3 regions of the Anaeromusa sp. genome follow, and region 1 is predicted to be linked to each of the others. Evidence: a T-box and tRNA genes for the amino acid it is inferred to sense, from the RefSeq annotation. Region 1 holds a T-box; the other regions hold tRNA genes.
The links. A T-box is a leader RNA that pairs with one kind of tRNA and senses whether it is charged. The one in region 1 lies ahead of PHF27_RS07455 (valine--tRNA ligase), so its partner is inferred to be a tRNA-Val.
Positions count from the first base shown of each region.

Region 2: it encodes a tRNA-Val, which carries the amino acid that the T-box ahead of PHF27_RS07455 (valine--tRNA ligase) is inferred to sense. The anticodon was not compared.
Region 3: it encodes a tRNA-Val, which carries the amino acid that the T-box ahead of PHF27_RS07455 (valine--tRNA ligase) is inferred to sense. The anticodon was not compared.

Region 1 is NZ_JAQUZF010000042.1:14,976-17,243, reverse strand. Features, by position in the region: gene PHF27_RS07455 (valine--tRNA ligase) at 1-1,020, opposite strand, end outside; T-box leader at 1,063-1,282, opposite strand; gene ilvD (dihydroxy-acid dehydratase) at 1,435-2,268, shown strand, end outside.
Region 2 is NZ_JAQUZF010000002.1:17,185-19,452, forward strand. Features, by position in the region: gene PHF27_RS00685 (YibE/F family protein) at 1-1,089, shown strand, start outside; tRNA gene PHF27_RS00690 (tRNA-Val) at 1,129-1,205, shown strand; gene PHF27_RS00695 (VOC family protein) at 1,323-1,739, shown strand; gene PHF27_RS00700 (DUF512 domain-containing protein) at 1,977-2,268, shown strand, end outside.
Region 3 is NZ_JAQUZF010000016.1:25,225-27,492, reverse strand. Features, by position in the region: gene PHF27_RS04075 (ABC-F family ATP-binding cassette domain-containing protein) at 1-1,195, shown strand, start outside; tRNA gene PHF27_RS04070 (tRNA-Val) at 1,265-1,339, shown strand; gene PHF27_RS04065 (RecQ family ATP-dependent DNA helicase) at 1,492-2,268, shown strand, end outside.

The DNA of each region.
Region 1 (2,268 bases):
TTCTACCTTAACCAAAACTCCCATCGCTTCCAAGTCCGCCAGGAGCGCTTTGCGGCACTCATAGCGATCCTGTCCGGCGTATTTGCCAGCCTCGTCGGTCATATTGCCTTCCGGGCCAATGACCACCACCTGCTCTAAATTGTGACGCTGCCCCATCTCAAAATCGTTAGGATCATGGGCCGGCGTAATTTTTACAGCCCCCGTACCAAAAGAAGGATCGACATAGTCGTCCGCTAAAAGCGGAATGCGACGATTCACCACAGGCAGAAGCAAAGTCTTGCCAATTAAATCCTGGTAACGCGCATCGTCCGGATGCACCGCCACTGCCGTATCGCCCAGCATGGTTTCAGGACGCGTCGTGGCAATGATCACGTAACGGCCGGCTTCGCCTTCCACTTCATAGCGCAGATGGTACAAATGGCCTTCTTTTTCTTCATGTTCTACTTCAATATCGCTCAACGCCGTGTGACAGCGCACACACCAATTGGTAATGCGGTGTCCCTGATAAATCAGCCCTTTTTCGTATAGAGAAACAAAGACCTCCCGTACAGCCTGAGAACAGCCTTCATCCATCGTAAAGCGTTCCCGCTCCCAGTCGCAGGAAGCGCCCAAGCTGCGCAGCTGCCTGGTAATGCGGTCGCCATACTGCTTTTTCCATTCCCAAACGCGTTCGATAAAGGCGTCGCGCCCTAAATCATAACGGCTTTTGCCTTCTTCTTTTTTCAGCATCTCTTCCACTTTAATTTGCGTAGCAATGCCTGCATGATCGGTGCCGGGCATCCACAGGGTATCGTCGCCGCGCATTCTATGCCAGCGAATCAAAATATCCTGCAGCGTATTATCAAGAGCATGCCCCATATGCAGCTGTCCTGTTACATTCGGCGGCGGAATTACAATACTAAAAGCATCTTTCTGCTCATCTGTTTCTGCGTGAAAGCAGCCTTCTTTTTCCCAGGCTGCGTACCATTTTTCCTCAACACCTTTGGGATCGTACACACTAGATAAGTTTTGTTCTGTCATGCCTGTTCCCCTTTCAATAATAAAAGGCCTTTTCATCCTTTTTGTAAGGACGAAAAAGCCTCATTTCGCGGTACCACCTTGCTTCTCCGGGTCGCCCCGGACTCTAACGGCTGTAACATAGCCGCCGACGGCTGCGCCTACTATTGGGTTCAGCGCAGCAGCTCCGGGAGGACCTTCAACCATCGTTTCCGTAAGACCTCACAGCCAAGGGCCTTTTCTCTGACCGCAATCCGACGCCTACTCTTCCCATCTTCACTTTCTATGCAATTATTTTTATCATACCTGCTTGCCCAATCCTTGTCAACACCACTTTGTTGACAACAACGTTCCGACTTTTCAATCTTGCATTATGTATTTTTCCAGTGTATGATCTTAACAAATACACCTCACATGAGGAAAAGGAGTGAGCTTTTCTTGCGCAGTGATATTGTAAAAAAAGGTTCCACCCGTGCCGCCCATCGTACCCTCTTCTATGCTATGGGCTATGGTCCTGAGGAGTTGAAGAAGCCCCTCATTGGTATTGTCAATTCCTTTAATGAAATTATTCCCGGTCACATGCATTTGCGTGAAATTGCTGAAGCTGCTAAACAGGGCGTTTTGGCCGCTGGCGGCACTCCCATGGAATTTCCAGCCATCGGCATCTGCGACGGCATCGCTATGGGCCATGACGGAATGAAATTCCCCTTGGCTAGCCGCGAGCTCATTGCCGACTCCATTGAATCCGTAGCAACAGCCCATGGTTTTGACGGCCTAGTACTCATCCCTAACTGTGACAAAATTGTTCCAGGCATGCTCATGGCCGCCGCCCGCCTGAACATTCCTTCGGTCGTTGTCAGCGGCGGACCTATGCTGGCAGGCCGCCATCAAGGCAAGGACATTAGCGTCAGCAATCTCTTTGAGGCTGCCGGCCGTTTTGAAGCCGGCAAAATTTCTGCGGAAGAGCTGGAAGAGCTCGAAGCCTCCGGCTGTCCCGGCTGCGGTTCCTGTGCGGGCCTCTTCACTGCCAACAGCATGAACTGCCTGACCGAGGTTCTTGGCATGGGGCTCCCCGGCAACGGCACCATCCCGGCCGTCTATAACGGCCAACGACGCCTGCTGGCCAAAAGAGCCGGTAAAATCATCTTGGATTTGGTGGCCAACGACATCAAACCGCGCGATATCTTAACGCCCGCCGCCTTCCACAACGCCATCGCCGTCGACATGGGCATCGGCGGCTCTTCCAACACCGTACTTCATTTACTGGCTATC
Region 2 (2,268 bases), on a different contig from region 1:
TTATACTGGCTGCCAAGTCAGTTTACGCCGGAGGATGACGGCTATATACGGGCCAAGGGCGCCGTGCTCTCCGTTGATAATGAACACGTATACGCCCGAGGCGTAGTTCGCACAGGCGTGCAGGAGGTTGTGCTGCAAATAGCTGACGGTCCGTATGAAGGCAAGACCATTACTTGCAGCAATACGCTGTTGGGAAAGCTGGAAATGGATAAGATATTTGCTCCAGGCGATACGGCTCTGGTGGCTGTGAAGGGGACGGCAGGCGAAATTCAGGTCGCCAACGTGGTGGATCATTACCGCCTGTATGCAGAAGGGTTGCTCTTTTTCCTCTTTGCCGCGCTTTTATGCTGGTATGCCCGCTGGACAGGACTGAAAGCTCTTCTTTCCTTTGTATTTACCGTTTTAGCTTTGTGGAAAGTGCTGTGGCCGCTGTTCTTGCTTGGTTGGGATCCGGTATTTGTATCCATCTTGGTTGTAGCGGCTATTGTCGGTACGGTTACGCTATTGGTTATCGGCTTTAACCGCATTGCCTTAGCGGCTTTTTGCGGCACCTTAGGGGGAGCGTTGGGGGCTGTAGTGCTGGCTTTTTTATTCGGACAGCTTTTTCGCGTTCACGGCGCGGTTTTGCCTTATGCCGAGACCTTACTGCATCTGGGATATGCCCAGCTAGATCTGACCAGAATGTTTCTGGCGGGAATTATGCTGGCTTCTTCCGGGGCAATGATGGACGTGGCCGTCGATATTGCCGTAGCTGTTGGTGAATTGAAATGTAAGCGGCCGGACTTGAAGCGCGGGGAGGCTATTGCCTCGGGCATGCATATCGGGCGGGCTGTAGTTGGCACGATGACCACAACGCTGCTTTTGGCTTACAGCGGTTCCTTTATGGCGTTGATGATGGTTTTTATCGCCCAAGGGACGCCAGTGGTTAATATTTTAAACTTGACCTACGTGGCGGCGGAAATACTGCACACGTTAACAGGCAGTATCGGTGTGGTGCTGGTCGCTCCATGTACGGCCTTGTTGGCGGGAGTTCTCCTTGTAGAACCTTCGTCTGTGATGGCGTGCGAATTATCAACAAAAAAGCCTTGACTTTTAAGGGCTGCACGTATTATAATTACCACTGTCCTAGGGGTTATAGCTCAGTTGGTTAGAGCGCATGCTTGACATGCATGAGGTCAGCGGTTCGAGCCCGTTTAACCCCACCAATTAACAAAGTAAGCTCCCGTGTACGGGAGCTTTTTTTTGTCGTGGCAGGGAAAACGACAGTGCATAGGGAATTCATAAAAGATAAGAAACAATATTCCAGGGGGCGAACGGATATGATGAAAATTACGAGGGTGGACGCAACGTTTTGTACTGATAAACTGCAAGAATCTAAAGAATTTTATATGAACTATTTTGATTTTGAATTAGTGTATGAAAGCGATTGGTATTTGGAAATGATGGTTCCAGGCATGCCGACCAGCGGCTTGAGTTTTACCTTGCCGCGCCGAGATGAAGGAGAATTCTTTTGCGGCACAGGTACAATTCTTTCGTTTGAAGTGCCGGATGTGCAGGCGGAGTATCAGCGCTTAAAAGAGGCTGGCTTGTCCCTTGTGCAATCGCTGCAAGATAAGCCTTGGGGAGAGCGCAGTTTTGTCGTGGATGATCCAAATGGAATTCATCTTTATATTTATGAAACTATTCCAGCTACGCCGGAGTATCAAAAAATCTATGATTCCTTTCGACAGGCTCGGTGAGGCGCAAAGCATTATCCGTGGTTTGATTTTGAGGAGGCAGCGGCGCCAAGCGGAGCGGCTATCTTGGCGCGCAACGCCTGGGTGTTGTTGGAAAAGGCTTGAGATAAAGACCATGAAGCGTTGCGTTCATGGTCTTTTCAATGGCTTTTCGGCACTTGAAAGGATGCTTGGAACACGGTATTATTAATAAATATGTGTTGCACGATAAAGCGCAGCAATAAGGAGAGGTGAAAGGCTTTGGGACAGCGCAGGGCCATCATTTCCTCGATTCAGCCCGGCAGCATTGCCGAAGAAATTGGCCTGCAGCCAGGTCATGAAATTCTTTTGGTGAACGGCCAGGCGATGGAGGATGTTATCGATTGGAGTTTTGCCGTGGCCGACGAAGAAGTTGTGCTGACGGTGCGGACAGAAGACGGCGATGAAGTCGTAGAGATTGAAAAAGAATACAATGAAGAACTGGGAATTGAGTTTGATGAAGCTGTTTTTGACGGCATTCGGCGTTGCGGCAATCGCTGCATTTTTTGCTTTG
Region 3 (2,268 bases), on a different contig from region 1:
TTACGAGGGGAATTACAGTCTCTTTTTGGAGCAAAAAGCGGCGCGGGAAGAGCGCGAAGAAGCCAGCGAACGCAAGCGCCAAAACCTGCTGCGTCAGGAACTGGCTTGGATGATGCGCGGCGCGAGGGCGCGCAGTACCAAGCAAAAGGCGCGTATTGAACGCTTTGAGACGCTGTCGGAGCAGCAATCCTTAGGCAAGGCGGCGGCCCTGGAAATGTCCGTAGGCTCCAGCCGTTTGGGTAAAACCGTCATCGAAGTGGAGCACCTGAGCCATGATTTTGGCGAGGGCTGCGTTTTGCAGGACTTTAGCTACATTGTCAAGCGGAATGACCGCATCGGCATTGTCGGCGCCAACGGCAGCGGCAAATCGACACTGCTGAACTTGATCGCCGGGCACCTAGAGCCGCAGGCGGGGAGCATCAAAGTGGGCCAGACTGTTAAAATCGGTTATTTCGCCCAGGAGAACATCGAAATGGACCCGCGTCTGCGGGTGATTGAATACATTCGCGAAGAGGCCAATTTTATTGCAACTTTGGACGGCGGCATGATCAGCGCCGCGCAGATGTTGGAGCGTTTCTTATTTCCGCCGCATCTCCAGGGCGTGTCCGTAGCCAAGCTGTCCGGCGGCGAACGCCGCCGCCTCTACTTGCTCCGGGTGCTGATGAGCGCCCCTAATGTGCTGCTTTTGGACGAGCCGACCAATGATTTGGATACGCTCACCTTGGCGGTGCTGGAAGATTACCTAGATACCTTCCCTGGAGCGGTGCTGACCGTCTCTCATGACCGCTACTTTCTTGATCGCGTGGCCGACCATATTTTCGCCTTTGAAGCAGGTGGTTCTATCGGGCGTTATCCCGGAGGCTATAGCGACTATCTCGACGCCAGAGCGCCGCAGGGCGAGCTGGAGAAAGCGTCCGGCCTAAAAGAAAGCGATAAGACCGACGAGCGCAATCAAAACCGCGCGCCCCGCATGGGCTTTAAGGAAAAACGCGAATTTGATGAAATTGAAGGCGTTATCGCCGCCGCCGAAGGAGAACTTCGCGCCGTCCGTTCTCAACTGGCCCAAGGAGGCAGTGATTTTTCGCTTTTGCAGGAGCTGCTGGAGCGAGAAAAACAGCTGCTGGCGAGGTCGGAGGAGCTTATGGAGCGTTGGGCCTACCTGAGCGAATTGGCGGAAGCCAGTGAGAGCCGCTAAATAGGCTGGCGAGTTTCGTCACTCTATCTGGACAAGCAAACATTGTTATGGTAAAATTAAAACCTGTTAGGGGCATTAGCTCAGTGGGAGAGCGCTTGATTCACATTCAAGAGGCCACTGGTTCGAAACCAGTATGCCCCACCATTTCTAACAAGCAAGACTCTCGAGAATTCGAGAGTCTTTTTTGTCATATACACCGCTTGAATGTGAATCAAGAGGTCACTGAGTTTTGTGCTTTTTCAATTCTTCCGTACTTGTGTGAGTTATATATGCTCAATATATGAGGAGGCTTGAAAATGAAACAGCATGCTACTGAATTATTGAAATGCATGTTCGGACCAGATTCAATTTTTCGAAATGGTCAGTTGGAAGCAATCATGGGGGCTGTGAACGGCAAAAGAGTTTTGGTAGTACAGAAAACAGGCTGGGGAAAGAGTATAGTTTATTTTATTGCGACAAAGATGCGGCGCGAAGAAGGTAGGGGAATTACATTGTTGATTAGCCCGCTGCTTGCGCTGATGCGGAATCAGATTGAAAGTGCAAATAAATTGGGTTTATATGCTAGAACTATTAACAGTTCCAATGCAGACGAGTGGGACGAGATAAAGCAAGAATTGTTTGAAGATCAATGTGATCTTTTGTTGCTGTCTCCAGAAAGGTTGGCAGATGAAGACTTTAAAAGCAAGATTCTCTCAAAGCTAAAGATTGGCATGTTTGTAGTGGATGAAGCGCATTGCATATCTGATTGGGGGCATGATTTTCGGCCAGACTACCAAAGAATTGTTAGTATTGTTGCTAACCTGCCTCCCAATGTGCCTGTGCTAGCGACAACAGCGACTGCCAATAATAGAGTAATACAAGATGTTCAAGAACAGCTGGGGGGACTGCAGGTACAGAGGGGGCCATTGCTGCGAGAGTCATTACACATTCAAGTTATTAAACTAGGAGGTCAAGAAGAACGGTTAGCATGGCTGGATGAAAATATTGAACGAATGCCGGGGACTGGGATTATTTACTGCTTAACTGTGGCTTCCTGTGAAAAAGTTGTAAAGTGGCTGAAAGATAGAGGACAT